DNA from 3 places in the Sphingomonas kyungheensis genome. Region 1 is predicted to be linked to each of the others. Evidence: predicted binding sites of a transcription regulator. Region 1 holds the regulator's gene; each other region holds the start of a gene.
The links. Region 1 encodes LexA, which represses DNA repair genes until DNA is damaged. Its sites were predicted from a motif close to GTTCCNCNCTTGTTCT; they were not measured.
Positions count from the first base shown of each region.

Region 2: the regulator LexA is predicted to act here: its motif matches at 3,770-3,785, upstream of uvrA (excinuclease ABC subunit UvrA).
Region 3: the regulator LexA is predicted to act here: its motif matches at 2,743-2,758, upstream of V8201_RS09410 (DNA recombination protein RmuC).

Region 1 is NZ_JBBBDM010000002.1:653,820-658,761, reverse strand. Features, by position in the region: gene trpC (indole-3-glycerol phosphate synthase TrpC) at 1-244, shown strand, start outside; gene moaC (cyclic pyranopterin monophosphate synthase MoaC) at 241-708, shown strand; gene V8201_RS07155 (molybdopterin molybdotransferase MoeA) at 713-1,894, shown strand; gene lexA (transcriptional repressor LexA) at 1,953-2,639, shown strand; partial or broken gene V8201_RS07145 (ComEC/Rec2 family competence protein) at 2,647-4,698, opposite strand; gene gltX (glutamate--tRNA ligase) at 4,779-4,942, shown strand, end outside.
Region 2 is NZ_JBBBDM010000001.1:211,576-216,517, reverse strand. Features, by position in the region: gene V8201_RS00975 (M61 family metallopeptidase) at 1-1,309, opposite strand, end outside; gene V8201_RS00970 (methyl-accepting chemotaxis protein) at 1,504-3,156, shown strand; gene V8201_RS00965 (hypothetical protein) at 3,243-3,656, opposite strand; gene uvrA (excinuclease ABC subunit UvrA) at 3,793-4,942, shown strand, end outside.
Region 3 is NZ_JBBBDM010000003.1:346,142-351,083, forward strand. Features, by position in the region: gene V8201_RS09400 (TrmH family RNA methyltransferase) at 1-734, shown strand, start outside; gene V8201_RS09405 (hypothetical protein) at 988-1,218, opposite strand; gene V8201_RS09410 (DNA recombination protein RmuC) at 1,230-2,675, opposite strand; gene def (peptide deformylase) at 2,854-3,372, opposite strand; gene recR (recombination mediator RecR) at 3,441-4,037, opposite strand; gene fmt (methionyl-tRNA formyltransferase) at 4,091-4,942, shown strand, end outside.

The sequences.
Region 1 (4,942 bases):
GCGGCTGATCGGCGTCAACAATCGCGACCTGCGCGACTTTTCCGTCGACTTCGCCCGCACCTACGATCTCGTCGCCAAGGCGCCGGCGGGCTGCACCTTCGTCGCCGAGAGCGGGCTGGAGCGGCGCGAGGACCTCGATGCGATGGCGGCGCACGGCGTCCATTGCTTCCTGATCGGCGAGGCGCTGATGCGCGCCGACGATGTCGAGGCGGCGACGCGCGCGATGATCGGCGCCGAGGCGTGACCCGCCTCACCCATATCGACGCCGAGGGCGCCGCGCATATGGTCGATGTCGGCGGCAAGGCGGTGACCAGCCGCCGCGCGGTCGCCACCGGCCATATCGCGGTCGCTGCCGAGGCGCTCGCCGCGATCCGCGACGGCGCGGCGAAGAAGGGCGACGTGCTCGCGGTCGCGCGGATCGCCGGGATCATGGCCGCCAAGCGCACCGCCGAGCTGATCCCGCTCTGCCATCCGCTGCCGCTGACCCGCGTCACGCTCGACCTGACGATCGACGCGGGCGGCATCACCGCCACCGCGCTGACCGCGACCGACGGCAAGACCGGGGTGGAGATGGAGGCGCTCACCGCCGTCTCGGTGGCGCTGCTCACCGTCTATGACATGGCCAAGGCGATCGACCGGGCGATGGTGATCTCCGGCATCCGTCTGCTCGAAAAGGCCGGCGGCGCGTCCGGCGACTGGCGCGCCTGAGGCGATGACGCTGCTGCCGATCGCCGAGGCGCAGGCGCGTCTGTTCACCGCCGCGCCGCGCGTCGCCGAGGAGACGGTGCCGCTCGCGCAGGCCGCGGGGCGCTGGCTCGCCGCCGACGTCGTCGCGCAGCGCACGCAGCCCGCGCACGACCTCTCCGCGATGGACGGCTATGCGATCCGCTTCGCCGACCTGCCCGGCCCGTGGACGCTGATCGGCGAGAGCGCGGCCGGGCGGCCGTTCGACGGCACGATCCAGCCCGGCGAGACCGTCCGCATCTTCACCGGCGCGGTGATGCCCGCCGTCGCCGATACGGTGATGATCCAGGAAGAGGTGGACGCGCAGGGCGCCGCGATCCGACTCACCGGCGAAGGGCCGGCGCATCCGGGCCGCAACACCCGCCGCCGCGGCCTCGACTTCACCGCCGGCGACACGCTGGTGCGCAGCGGCGAGCGGCTGACCCCGGCGCGGATCGCCGTCGCCGCGACCGGCGGCGTCGGTGCGCTGTGCGTCCACCGACGCGTCCGTGTCGCGATCTGCGCGACCGGGGACGAACTGGTCGATCCCGGCCAGCCCGCCTCGCCCGATGCCTTACCCGAATCGAACCGCGCGATGCTCGCCGCGATGCTTGCCGATCTGCCGGTCGAGCTGATCGACCTCGGCATCCTGCCCGACGATCTGGCGACGCTGCGGGACGCCTTCGCGCGGGTCGACGCCGATCTGCTGGTCACCACCGGCGGCGCATCGGTCGGCGATCACGATCTCGTCCGGCCGGCGCTCGAGGCCGCGGGCGGCCAGATCGATTTCTGGCGGATCGCGCTGCGGCCCGGCAAGCCGATGATGGCGGGGCGACGCGGCGCGATGCAGGTGCTCGGACTGCCGGGCAATCCGGTGTCCGCCTTCGTCACCGCGATCCTGTTCGTCAAACCGGTGATCGCGCATCTCGCCGGCGCCGCCGACCCGCTGCCGCGCGCGACGCTGGCGCTGCTCGGCGAGGACCTGCCCGCCAATGGCGCGCGCACCGACTATCTGCGTGCCGAAATACGCGACGGCCGCGCTTATGCCTCGACGATCCAGGACAGTTCGATGCTGCTGACGCTGGCTCGGTCGCAGGCGCTGATCATCCGCCCGGCCGGCGCCGCGGCGGCACGGGCGGGCGACTCGGCAGATATCCTCGTCATCGCTTGACGGACGCCATCCTGTTCCCTAGAAGTTCCGCGTCTGTTCTGACGGGGAAGGATCGCCCATGCTCACGCGCAAGCAGCACGAGCTCGTATGCTTCATCAACGATCGGCTGGAGGAAACCGGCATCTCGCCCTCGTTCGAGGAGATGAAGGAGGCGCTCGACCTCAAGTCCAAGTCGGGCGTGCATCGTCTGATCAGCGCGCTCGAGGAACGGCATTTCATCCGCCGCCTGCCCAACCGGGCGCGCGCGCTCGAAGTGCTGCGCATGCCGGAACGGTCGGAGCGCAAGCCCGCCGCGTCGACGGCGCCGGCCGCACCGCCGCCCGCCAAGACCAACGTCCGCGCCGCACCGGCGCCCGCCAATGACGTGATCGAGATCCCGCTGCACGGCCGCATCGCCGCCGGCCTGCCGATCGAGGCGTTCGAGGGCAGCTCGACGCTCGCCGTCCCCGCCGCCCTGCTCGGCAGCGGCGAACATTATGCGCTCGAAGTGTCGGGCGATTCGATGGTCGAAGCCGGCATCCTCGATGGCGATTATGCGCTGATCCGCCGTACCGAGGTCGCCCGCGACGGGGAGATCGTCGTCGCGCTGATCGACGACAGCGAAGCGACGCTCAAATATTTCCGCCGCGAGGGCGCGATGGTCCGGCTCGATCCCGCCAACCGCGCCTACGAACCGCAGCGCTACGTCCCCTCGCACGTCCGCGTGCAGGGCAAATTGTCGGGCATCCTGCGCCGCTACGACTGAGCCGGGCGATCCGCCAGGGATGGCGGTCGCCGGGCTGTAGCACCGTGCGCACCCGTCGGCTTTCCAGGTCGATCGCGACGCCGCCGGTGCGACGCAGGAGCGGTGCATCGAGCCGCAGCCAGCGCGGGCGGCAGGATCGCGGCAGCCGCCGTTCGCTGACGACGATGTCCGCCGCATGGCAGGCGCCGATCAGCGCGGCACGATCGACCGGATAGGCGCTGCGCGTCGCAACGATCCGCCATGCGCGCTCTGTGCTCCTCAGCGTGACGATACAGGCGTCCGGCGAGCAGCGCGCCGCCGCCTGCTCGCTGAGCGGCAACGGCTCGCCGTCGATGCCGCCATTTTCGGCGAGCATCGCCCGCGTGTAATCACCGGCGCGCTCGCGGAGCAAGGCGAGTCTCCCGTCGACCCGTACCGCCATATGGCGGCCATCTCCCGTCACCAGCAGATCGGGGGCAGGCGCCTGCACCATCCACCAGCCGCCGAGCAGGATCGGCAGCAGCCCCCAATGCCGCACCCGCGTCCGCCACAGCATCAGCCACAGTCCGCCGCCGACGATCAGCGCGAATGCCGCGGCCGACATCGCCGGCAACGCAAACCCCGATCCCGGCAGCGCGGCGACGCGGTGGGCGATCACCAGCAACAGCCGCAACGCGAGATCGGTCAGCCACCAGACCGGTGGGCCGAGGCCGACCGTATCGGCGAGCAACGCCGCCGCTTCGAGCGGCATGACGACGAAGGTGGTGAGCGGGATCGCGACGATATTCGCCGCCGCGCCGTACAGCCCCGCCTTGTGGAAGTGGAAGACCGCGATCGGCATCAGCGCCGCCTCGACCACGACGCCGGTGAGCAGCAACGCAGCGCCTTCGCGCAGGATACGGCGACGCCAGGGCTCGTCGCGCTGCCGGAACCAGCCGGCGACGCGCGGATGGTCGTGGAGCGTGACGATCGCCGCGATGGCGGTAAAGGACAATTGGAAGCTCGGCCCGGTCACCGCCTCGGGCCAGACCAGCATCACCGCGATGGCACCGCCGGCGACCAGCCGCAACGTCATCGCCTCCCGTCCCAGCACCAAGGCGGCGAGCACCAGCAGCGCGGCGACGCACGAGCGGATCGTCGGCACCTGACTGCCGGTCAGCCAGGTATAGCCGATCGCCGCCAGCGCCCCCGCCGCCGCCGCGACCAGCGGCAGCCGCCAGCGGATCGCCAGCCACGGCGACAGCGCGAGCAGCCGCAGGACGCACAGCATCGTCGCCCCCACCGCGGCGGTGATGTGCAAGCCGCTCACGGAGAGCAGATGCGCCAGCCCGGCGCGCCGCATCGCATCGGCATCGGCCACGGTGATCGCGCCCTCGTCGCCGGTGGCGAGCGCTGCGGCGATACCGCCGCGACTGCCCGGCAGGCGCGACAGGATATGGCTGGTCAGCCCCGCGCGCAGCCCCTCGCCCGCCGCGCGCCGGATCACCCGCACCGGCGCGAAGCCGCGCCCGGTCGCGCCGATCCCCGCGAACCAGGCGACGCGCGCAAAGTCATAGCCGCCCGGCACCGCCGCATCGGCTGGCGGCATCAGCCGCGCGCGCAGCCCGATCACCGCCCCCTCGCCCAGCCCGTCGGGCGCGTCGCCGATCGGCAGGTTGATCCGCACCCGCGGCGGCACGCCCACGCTGTCGCTGCGCAGCGTCAGGCGGATGAGGTCGCGCGCCGGCAGCGGCTCAACCCGCTCGACCTCTCCCTGCACCGCGACGACGGCGGGGCGTGCCAATATCGGTGCGCCGACGCGCTCGGCCCGCCACCAAATCGATGCCAGCCCCGCCGCCGCGGCCAAGCCGCCGATCGCCACCACCCGCCCCGCCCGCCCGTCCCCCGCGAGCGCGATGCCGGCGAGCGCGGTCGCGACGCAGAGCAACAGCATGGCGGTCCAGCTCGCCGGATCGGGCAGCACGAACCAGGCGGCGATGCCGCCACCGAAACTCACCGGCAGCCAGAGGATCAGCGTATCGCGTTCAGCCTCCAGCCATTCTTCGATACCGAGCTGTAACCGAACGGGACGCCGCGGCATTTGAAGGGGCATGATCCGCGTGCTACGGCGCGCCTCGGCCGCCCTGGCCGTCACGTCTCAAACCCCGGGAGCATGCGCTGTTGAGCGCCACGATCGATCGCCACGCCCATCACCAGCCGACCGAGGTCGTGACGCGGTTCGCGCCGTCGCCGACCGGCTATCTGCATTTGGGCGGCGCGCGTACCGCCCTGTTCAACTGGCTGTACGCGCGGCATCACGGCGGCCGCTTCCTGCTGCGCATCGA
Region 2 (4,942 bases), on a different contig from region 1:
GCTGCCGCAGCTCGAGGTCGAGCGCCAGCGCGATCACCGCGCCATAGGGATAATAGGAGACGAAGATATTGGGATTGACCGGATCGATCGACTTGGCGGCATCGACGAAGGGCGCGCGCAGGCTCATCTCCTCCGGTCCGCCGTAGCGCCGCGCCGGGCTGGTGACGACGCCGCTCAGCGTGCCGCCGAGCGTGCGCAGGAAGTCGTCGACGCTCATCTCGCCGGCGCGGCGGATCATCAGCGGCCCGTAATATTGCGTGAAGCCTTCGGCGAACCACAGGCTCGGCGTCGGATTGGCGCGGGTGAAGTCGAACGGCTCCAGCTCGGCGGGGCGCAGCCGCTCGACGTTCCAGCTGTGGACGAACTCGTGGCTCAGCGTGTTGAGCTGTGCGAACTTCGCCTCGGCGAGCCCGCGCTTGTCGGTGATGATCGTCGAGTTGCGATGCTCCATGCCGTCGCCGGTGATCTGCGGCAGATAGTCGGCGATGAACGTATAGGTGCCGTAATCATAGCGCGGCGCCTGGCCGAACAGCGCATAATGCTGCGCGATCACCCGCTTGACCTTGGCGGTATAGACGTCGAGGTCGGCGTCGCTGCCGGCGTGATGCACCGCCAGCCGCACGACATACCGTTTGCCGAGCGCATCGGTGATCGGCCATTCGCGCAGCGAAAAGGCGCTGATCTCGGTCGGGCTGTCCATGAAATATTGCAGATCGGGCGCCCAGAAGCTGTTCGTCCCCTGCCCCGCCGGCAATTGCGTCGCGATCCGCCAGCGGGGATCGAAGGGGTGGAAGCGCACGCGGATCGGCTGGTCGTCATAGCCCTGCGCCCACAGGAAGGTCGCAGGCATGTTGAGATGCGCGTGGCTGGTGTCGATCTGCGCATAGGTGCCGTCGCCCCAGTCGCCGTACAGCGTATAGGTGACGACGACGGTGCCGTCATGCCCCGCCACCGTCCAGCCATAGGGATCGCTGCGGATCACGGTAAGCGGCCGCCCGGCGCCATCCTTCGCCGAGACGGCATAGACGTTCTTGGCGGATTCGTGGATCGCATAGCGTCCGGGCGACGAGCGCGCCATCTGCACGCGCAGCGGCCCGGCCGGCACGCGCGCATAGGTGGCGGTGATCTGCGCCTCGTGATGCGCCGCATTGGCGAAGGACACGTCATAGGACGTTCCCGCCCGCGCGCCCGGATCCTGCGCGCGCTGCGCCGCCTCCGCCTGCGCGCCGGTCTGCGCCTGCGCCGGTGCCTGCGAGACGGCCGTGACCGCCATCACCGCTGCCGCCATCACCCCGAATTTGATCGTCATCGCGTCCCCGCCGTCGTTTCGCTCACTATTGGCAGCCGCCGCCGCGCCGGTCCACCGGTGTGCGACGACGGCTCTCTCGTCGCCGGTCATCTGCAATGCCCCTGATATTTCGCGGCTCGCCACCGTGACCGCGCACGATCCGTCTATAATGGAGCGGGCGGGGGATGGGCCTTGCCGGCGCAAAGGGTCGTAGCTTGCTGCGTAGCTTCAATATTCGCGTGATGGCGTCGCTCGCCGGCGCCATTCTGCTGCTGTGGCTGCTCGCCGCGATCACCTATAACGAGAATCGCCAGGTCGGTGCGACCTACCGCAGCGCCATCGACGCGCAGGAATATATGCACAGCGTCGCGGAGGTGCGCTCGGTCAGCCGCTCGCTGCAGCGCGATGCACTCAACCTGATCAGCGAGGAGGATCCGCTCGACCGATCGATCATCGTCAAGAAGTTCGAGGATCGCTCGCAATGGATGCGCAAGATGCTGCGCGATCTCGAAAGCGGCCCGGCGCATCATCTGTTGCCCGAGGATTATTTCCAATTGTCGTACACGGTGCTCGCCGCCTTGTCCGACGTTGCCGACACTGCGACCTCCGGCGATCGCGGCGACGCGATGCGCCTGTTCCGCCAGAAGGTTCGCCCCGCGGAACGGGCCGCATCGAAAGTCGTCGATACGCAGATCGAACTGATGGGCGCCCGTGTCGCCGCGCTGCGCGACACCGCCGAAAGCGCGCAACATTCGGCCAACCGCATGCTGATGATCGCGGTCCTCTTCCTCAGCGTGCTCGGCTTCGCCACGGGCGCGCTGGTGGAAATGGTGCGCCGTTCGCAGACTCGGCTGATCGTGCGCAACCTCGGCAGCGGCCTGCACAAGCTCGCCGGGGGCGATCTCACCGTCCGGATCGATGGCGTGCTCGCCGGCGAATTCGGCAAGCTCAAAAGCGACTTCAACCATGCCGCCGATGCGCTCGGTTCGGCGCTCGCGACGATCCGGCGCAGCGCCATGGACATCAGCGCCGGCGCGGACGAGTTGATGGAATCGTCGACCGATCATTCGGCCCGCACCGAACGTCAGGCGGCCAGCCTCGAAGAAACCGCCGGCACGCTGCAACAGCTCAGCGAGGCCGTCACCAATTCCGCGCAGCACGCCGCGCAGGTGCGCAGCACCGTCGCCGCGGCGAATGTCGATGTCGAGAAATCGGGCGCCCTGCTGCGTGACGCGGTGGCGGCGATCACCCGGCTCGAGCAATTTTCCGAAGAGATCGCCGACATCCTGGTGGTGATCGACCGGATCGCCTTCCAGACCAATCTGCTCGCGCTCAACGCGGGGGTCGAGGCCGCGCGCGCCGGTGATGCGGGCAAGGGCTTCGCCGTGGTCGCGCTCGAGGTCCGCGCGCTCGCCGGTCGCTCCGCCAAGGCGGCAGAGGACGTCAAGAAGCGGATCGGCCGGTCGACCGAACAGATCCATGTCGGCGTCCGCTCGGTCCACGACGCCGAAGCGATGCTGGATCAGGTGATCGAACGCGCCGGCAGCGTCGCGTCGATCACCGCCAATATCGCCGACAATATCGAACAGCAGTCGCTCGCGCTGCGACAGATCACCGCCGCGGTCGCCGAGCTCGACAGCGTCACCCAGCAGAATGCGGCGATGGCGGAGGAGCAGAGCGCCGCCGCGCGCAAGCTGGTCCATGAGACCAAGGTGATGACCGGTCAGATCGAGCAGTTCCGCTTCAGCGAATGGGAGGTCGCCAACGATCGCCTGCCCGATTTCGAACCGCGACCGGTCTGGCCGCTCCGCCCGACCGAAATCTCGCCGCGGGTGATCGCGCCGCTCCCCAAGCAGCGCCTGCCCTGATCGGCGTCGGGCGGCGCTGCGCCTGAGCGAGACCGGGCGACGGCGGCTCCGACCGGCGACGCCGGCCTTAGCCCCGCCGGGCGGCCCTAGCCCGCCTTGCCGCCGAACAGTCGGCCGAGCATCGCCTCCGCCGCCTTGCCGACCGCGGCGGCGATCGCCTGCGGATCGGGCTGGGTCTGGGTGCCCTGCGGCGGCGCCTCGGGGCGGGGCGGTTCGGGCGGCCCGTCCCCGCTCGGCGGCACGGGAGTTGCCGGCGGTGTCGGCGGCACCGGCCGTTCCGCCGCCGGCCGCGTCGCCTCGCTGCGCCGCGCCTGGCCCTTCGCCACCGCCGCGGTCGCGGCGGTCGCCGCCATCGTCAGCCCCGCCGCGAGCCACTCGCGCCCCTGCGGGCTGTTCGCCTTCTCGAGCAGCACCCCGCCGACCTCGCGCACCTCCTTGGGCAGGCGGATGCCGAGCACCTCCTTGGGGAGCTTCGCCTTCGCCTTCTTCTTCTTGCCCATCTGCCGGCCCTTCTGCCTGTGTGTCGCCGAGATAAGACACCATCGGCGATGTTTCAACGTGGTGCTGGCAAGCGCCTCTCTGCGTTCCTACTTCCCGCACTAGCCTCAGCCACAGAACAGAAGTAGAACCCGCCTTATGCTGACCAAGATCACCGTCCGCGGCGCGCGCGAGCACAATCTCAAGGACGTCGATGTCGACATCCCCCGCGATACGCTGACCGTGATCACCGGCCTGTCGGGATCGGGCAAGTCGAGCCTCGCCTTCGACACCATCTATGCCGAGGGCCAGCGCCGCTACGTCGAATCGCTGTCCGCTTATGCCCGCCAGTTCCTCGAACTGATGCAGAAGCCCGACGTCGATCATATCGAAGGCCTGTCGCCGGCGATCTCGATCGAGCAGAAGACGACCAGCCGCAACCCGCGCTCGACCGTCGCCACCGTCACCGAAATCTACGATTACATGCGCCTGCTGTGGGCGCGCGTCGGCATCCCCTACAGCCCCGCGACCGGCGAGCCGATCGCCGCGCAGACCGTCAGCCAGATGGTCGACCGCGTCCTCGCTCTGCCCGAGGGCACGCGCCTCTATCTGCTCGCCCCCGTGGTGCGCGGCCGCAAGGGCGAATATCGCAAGGAGCTCGCCGAATGGCAGAAGGCGGGCTTCACCCGCGTCCGCGTCGACGGCCAGATCCACGAGATTGACGAGGTGCCGGCGCTCGACAAGAAGTTCAAGCATGACATCGAGGTCGTCGTCGACCGCCTCGTCATCCGCGAGGATATCGCGACGCGGCTCGCCGAATCGTTCGAGACCGCGCTCAAGCTCGCCGACGGTCTCGCTTATGTCGACCCCGCCGATCCGGTCGAGCCGCACACGCCCAAATCGGAAGTGCTCGGCGACAACGCGCCCGCCGGCCGGATCGTCTTCTCCGAGAAATTCGCCTGCCCGATCAGCGGCTTCACCATCGCCGAGATCGAGCCGCGGCTGTTCTCGTTCAACGCGCCGCAGGGCGCCTGCCCGGCCTGCGACGGGCTCGGCGAGAAATTGCTGTTCGACGAGGATCTCGTCGTCCCCAACCACGGGCTCAGCATCAAGAAGGGCGCGGTGGTGCCCTGGGCCAAGTCCAACCCGCCCTCGCCTTATTACATGCAGGTGCTCGGCAGCCTCGCGCGCGAATTCGACTTCAGCCTCGACACGCCCTGGTCCGACCTGCCCGAGGCGATCCACGCGCTGATCCTGCACGGCAGCCGCGGCAAGGCGGTGACGCTGACCTTCGTCGACGGCAAGAAGG
Region 3 (4,942 bases), on a different contig from region 1:
GCGCCCGGCAGTTCATGGCGGAGGGGCTGCGCATCCTCACCGAAGCGCGCGAGACCGGGCGGCTGCCGCGCATCCTCTTCTACGCGGCGGGCAATGCCGATCATCCGCTGGTCCATGCCCTGTCGATCGACGTCGAGATGGCGGGCGGCGAATCGATCCAGACCACGCCCGACATCCTCAGCAAGCTGTCCGGCAAGGACAATCCGCAGGCGGTGGTCGGCGTGTTCGACGAGTTCGACCGGACGCTCGCCGATCTCGACCGCGGCAGCGCGGCGATCTGGCTGGTCGCCGAGCGGCTGCGCGATCCGGGCAATCTCGGCACGATCCTGCGCACCGCCGATGCGGTCGGCGCGGGCGGGCTGATCCTGATCGGCGAATGCGTCGATCCCTTTTCGGTCGAGGCGGTTCGCGCGAGCATGGGGGCGCTGTTCACCGTGCCGGTGGTGCGCAGCGACTGGGACGCTTTCCTCGGCTGGCTGCGCGAGGGGCCGGGCCAGCTCGTCGGACTCAGTCTCGATACCGATCACGACTATCGCGCCGCACGCTATGCCACGCCGACCTTCCTGCTGACCGGTAACGAGGCGCAGGGCATGCCCGCGGACTATGCCGCGGCGTGCAACCTGCTGGTCAAGATCCCGATGCTCGGCAAGGCGGACAGCCTCAACGCCGCGGTGGCGACCGCGGTGATGGCCTATGAGGTGCTGGCGCAGCACGGCCAGGGCGATCGGGCCTGAATGGCGTCGTCCCCGCCGGGGGCGAGACTAAACCATGCCAGGGGATGGCGAGCTGCCCCAAGCCTCGTCCGAACCGGCGCTTCTCCGTCCCATTTCGGGACGACATGGACAAGTTGGACACGTTAATCGAACAATGAAGCTCTTTCGTTTCGAAATCTGCACCGGTGAGAAGGAGCCATTCGGCTATCACGACGTTCGTAGATAGGACAGCCGCTCGTTTTTCAGCCGCCGCATCAATGCCTCGCCGATCAGTCTAGCCACCGACCATGCCGGTGACGCGAATCGCGCCGCCGCGGTTGACGATCCGGCCGGAGACTATGCCGCTGATCCGCGCGGAGGCGCCCGCTTCGACATAGACGTCGCCGCCGACCATCCCGCTGATCCGCACGGTGCAGCCCGGCCGCACGATCACGTCACCCGCGACCATGCCGGACAACCGGCCGTCCTGATCCATGATGACATCGCCGTCGTACATGGCCTTCATCACCCGCTCCTCTATTCCGCCGCATCGGGGAGGCGCAGCGCTTCCTCGCCGTAGCGCGCCAGCGCCTCGACGGGTTCCGCGACGCCGATCTCCCGCGCGCCCGGCTCGATGTTGAGGTCGCGGAACTTGCGCGCCGAGACCAACGCGCGGCTTTCGAAGCTCGAAACGAAATTGTTGTAATTGTTGACCGCGGTGGTCAACCCGCCGCCCACCTTGCGCAAATCCTCGCCCGCCTTGGCGAGCCGGTCGTAGAGTTCCTTGCCGAGCGCCCCGATCGCCCGCGCCTCGGTCGCCAGTTTCTCCTGCCGCCAGACCGCCGCCACCGTCCGCGCGATCGCGATGAGATTGGTCGGCGTCGCCAGCAGCACCCTTTTGTCGAAGGCATAGTCCCACAGCCCCGCATCATGTTCGAGCGCGGCGGAGAGGAAATGCTCGCCGGGGACGAACATCACGACATATTCGGGCGTATCGTCGAACTGCGCCCAATAGGCCTTGGCGGACAGGCCATTGATATGCGCCCGCATCGATGCGGCATGCGCGGTCAGGCCGATGTGGCGCTCCCCCTCGTCGACCGCGCCGAACGCATCCTGATAGGCGTTGAGCGAGACCTTGGCATCGATGATCAGCGACTTGCCGCCGGGGACGCGGACGATGGCGTCGGGGCGCAACCGGCCGCCCTCGCCGTCGGCGACGCTGACCTCCATCGCGAAATCGGTATGTTCGGCAAGGCCGCAGGTTTCGAGCACGTTGCGCAGCTGCTGCTCGCCCCAGCGGCCGCGGGCCTTGGGGGCGTTGCGCAACGCATTGACCAGCTTGGCCGCCTCACCCGACACGCGCTCCTGGCCGAGCCGCATCTGCTCGATCTGGCCCTTGAGATCGCCGAAGGCGTCGCGGCGCTCGGCCTCGACCTTGGCGACGCCCTCCTCGTAGCGGGCGAGGCGTTCGTTGACCGGCTGGAGCAGGGATTTGAGGTTGTTGCCGGCGAGTTCCTCGGACTGGCGGAAGCGTGCCTCGGCGCGGTCGAGGAAGGCCTTCTGCGCATCGGTCAGCGCCTTGTTGGCGAGATCGTTGAACTGCGCCGCCATCTGCTCCTTGGCGTCACGCATGTCGACGAGCCGCGCCTCGAACGCCTCGATCTGCGCACGCGTGGTGGCCAGCCCGGTGCGGGCGGCATCGCGGTCGGCGCGCACCGCGGCGAGCTCGTCGCGCAGCGCATCGAGGGTCGCGGCGCGATCATCCGCCTGCGCGCGCAGCGCGGCCAGCTCGCGCATCGCTTCGTTGCGCTCGCGCTCGACCGCGTCGCGGGTACGGCTGACGAGATCGAGGTCCGCCGCCCGGCTCTGCGCCACCGCGAGATCGGCGGCGAGCGTCGCCGCCTTGCGGTTGGCGAGCAGCCAGCCGACCAGCAGGCCGGCGGCAAGCGCGAGGATCGCGATGATGAGCGTGGTCAAGTCCATGTCTCTCCCCGACGGTCACCTCCCGACGCGAACCCGGGCGGCGTGACCAACAAACAACAATACGGAAAGAACATAGATCGAACGTCGGGAGGAAGACAGAACTTTGTTGGCCGGAGCGCGCCGTGACGCGCCGACGATCGCCGCGGCGGGACGGCCCCGCCCCGTCCGGCCTCGTGCGTCAGCGGCGCATCTTCGCCAGCTTCTTCATCACCATGTCGCGCTTCAGCCGGCTGATATGATCGATGAACAACACGCCGTTGAGGTGGTCGATCTCATGCTGCATGCAGGTCGAGAGGAGGCCGGTGAGCTCTTCCTCATGGCTTTCCCCCTGCTCGTCGAGCCAGCGGACGCGGCAGCTCGCCGGACGCGCGACATCGGCATATTGTTCGGGGATCGACAGGCAGCCTTCGTTGTAGCTGCTCGTCTCTTCGCTGACCGACAGGATCTCCGGGTTGATATAGGCGTGCGGCGCCTTGATCGGCTTGTCGTCCGCGTCCTTCTCGTCCTGCAGATCGATGACGAGGATGCGGCTGTCGACACCGACCTGGATCGCGGCGAGGCCGATGCCGTTGGCGGCGTACATCGTATCGATCAGGTCCGCGACGAAGGCGCGCGTGTCGTCGGTCACCGCGTCGACCGGCTTGGAGATCAGGCGCAGGCGCGGATCGGGTACTTCGACGATAGAGAGGACTGCCATGGCGTCGAGCTAGGTGGGCGGCGGGGGCACGTCAAGATTGGCGTGCGCGCGCGCTGTCGCGGCGCTGTTCAGGCCACCGGACGCCGCGCGCGCAGCGCCTGCGCCAGCGTGCCCTCGTCGAGATAGTCGAGCTCGCCGCCGACCGGCAGTCCGTGCGCGAGCTGGGTGACGCGGACCGGGAATTGCTCGATCCGGTCGGCGAGATAATGGGCGGTGGTCTGCCCCTCGAGCGTCGCGTTCATCGCCAGCACGACCTCGTCGATGCCGCCCGCCCCAATCCGGGCGACCAGCGCGTCGATCGCGAGATCCTCCGGCCGTACGCCTTCGAGCGCCGACAGCCGGCCGCCGAGCACATGGAAGCGGCCGGGGAACAGCCGCGAACGTTCGAGCGCCCAGAGATCGGCGACCTCCTCGACGACGCAGAGCGCGCGCGCGTCGCGGCGGGGATCGGCGCAGATCGCGCACGGATTGGCGGTATCGACGTTGCCGCAGGTCGCGCAGGTTTCCAGCCGCTCGTCCACCGCCTCCAGCGCGGCGCGCAACGGCCCGAGCGCCGCCTCGCGCTTCTTGAGCAGGTGGAGCACCGCGCGCCGCGCCGACCGCGGGCCGAGGCCGGGCAGCCGCGCCAGCGCCTGGGTGAGGGCTTCGATTTCGGGAGAGGCCATGCAGAACAGATAGGGGGTTGCGCGGCCGCCCGCCAGCGCGTTGAAGACGGGCCATGCGGATCATCTTCATGGGAACTCCCGGCTTCGCGGTGCCGACGCTCGATGCGCTGGTGGCGGCCGGGCACGACGTCGTCGCGGCCTACAGCCAGCCGCCGCGTCCCGGCGGGCGACGCGGGCGCGATACGGTCGCCTCGCCGGTCCAGCAGCGCGCCGAGGCGCTGGGGATTGCGGTGCGGCATCCGGTCAGCCTGCGCGACCCGGCCGAACAGGCGGCCTTCGCCGCGCTCGACGCCGATGTCGCGGTGGTCGCCGCTTATGGCCTCATCCTGCCCAAGCCGGTGCTGGCGGCGCCGCGCCACGGTTGCCTCAACGTGCACGGGTCGCTGTTGCCCCGCTGGCGTGGCGCGGCGCCGGTGCAGCGAGCGATCCTCGCCGGCGATGCCGAGGCCGGGGTCGGCATCATGCAGATGGAAGCCGGGCTCGATACCGGGCCGGTGCGGCTGGAGGGGCGCGTCCCCGTCGACCACAAGACCGCCGGCGCGCTGACCGACGAGCTCGCCGCGCTGGGCGCGCGGCTGATGGTCACGGTGCTCGGCGACCTCGATGCCCATCCGCCGGTCGCCCAGCCCGCCGAGGGCGTCACTTATGCCGCCAAGATCGACAAGGCGGAGGCGCGCATCGACTTCACCCAGAGTGCCGTCGCGGTCGAACGGCTGATCCGCGCGATGAACCCGGCGCCCGGCGCCTGGTGCGAGATCGCGGGTGAGCGGGTCAAGCTGCTCGCCGCCGAGGTGCTGCCGTTCAGCTTCCTCGGTGGCGAAGGCACGACGGTCGACGCGGGCCTGACGATCGCCTGCGGCGACGGCGCGATCCGGCCGACGCTGGTGCAGCGCGCCGGACGCGCG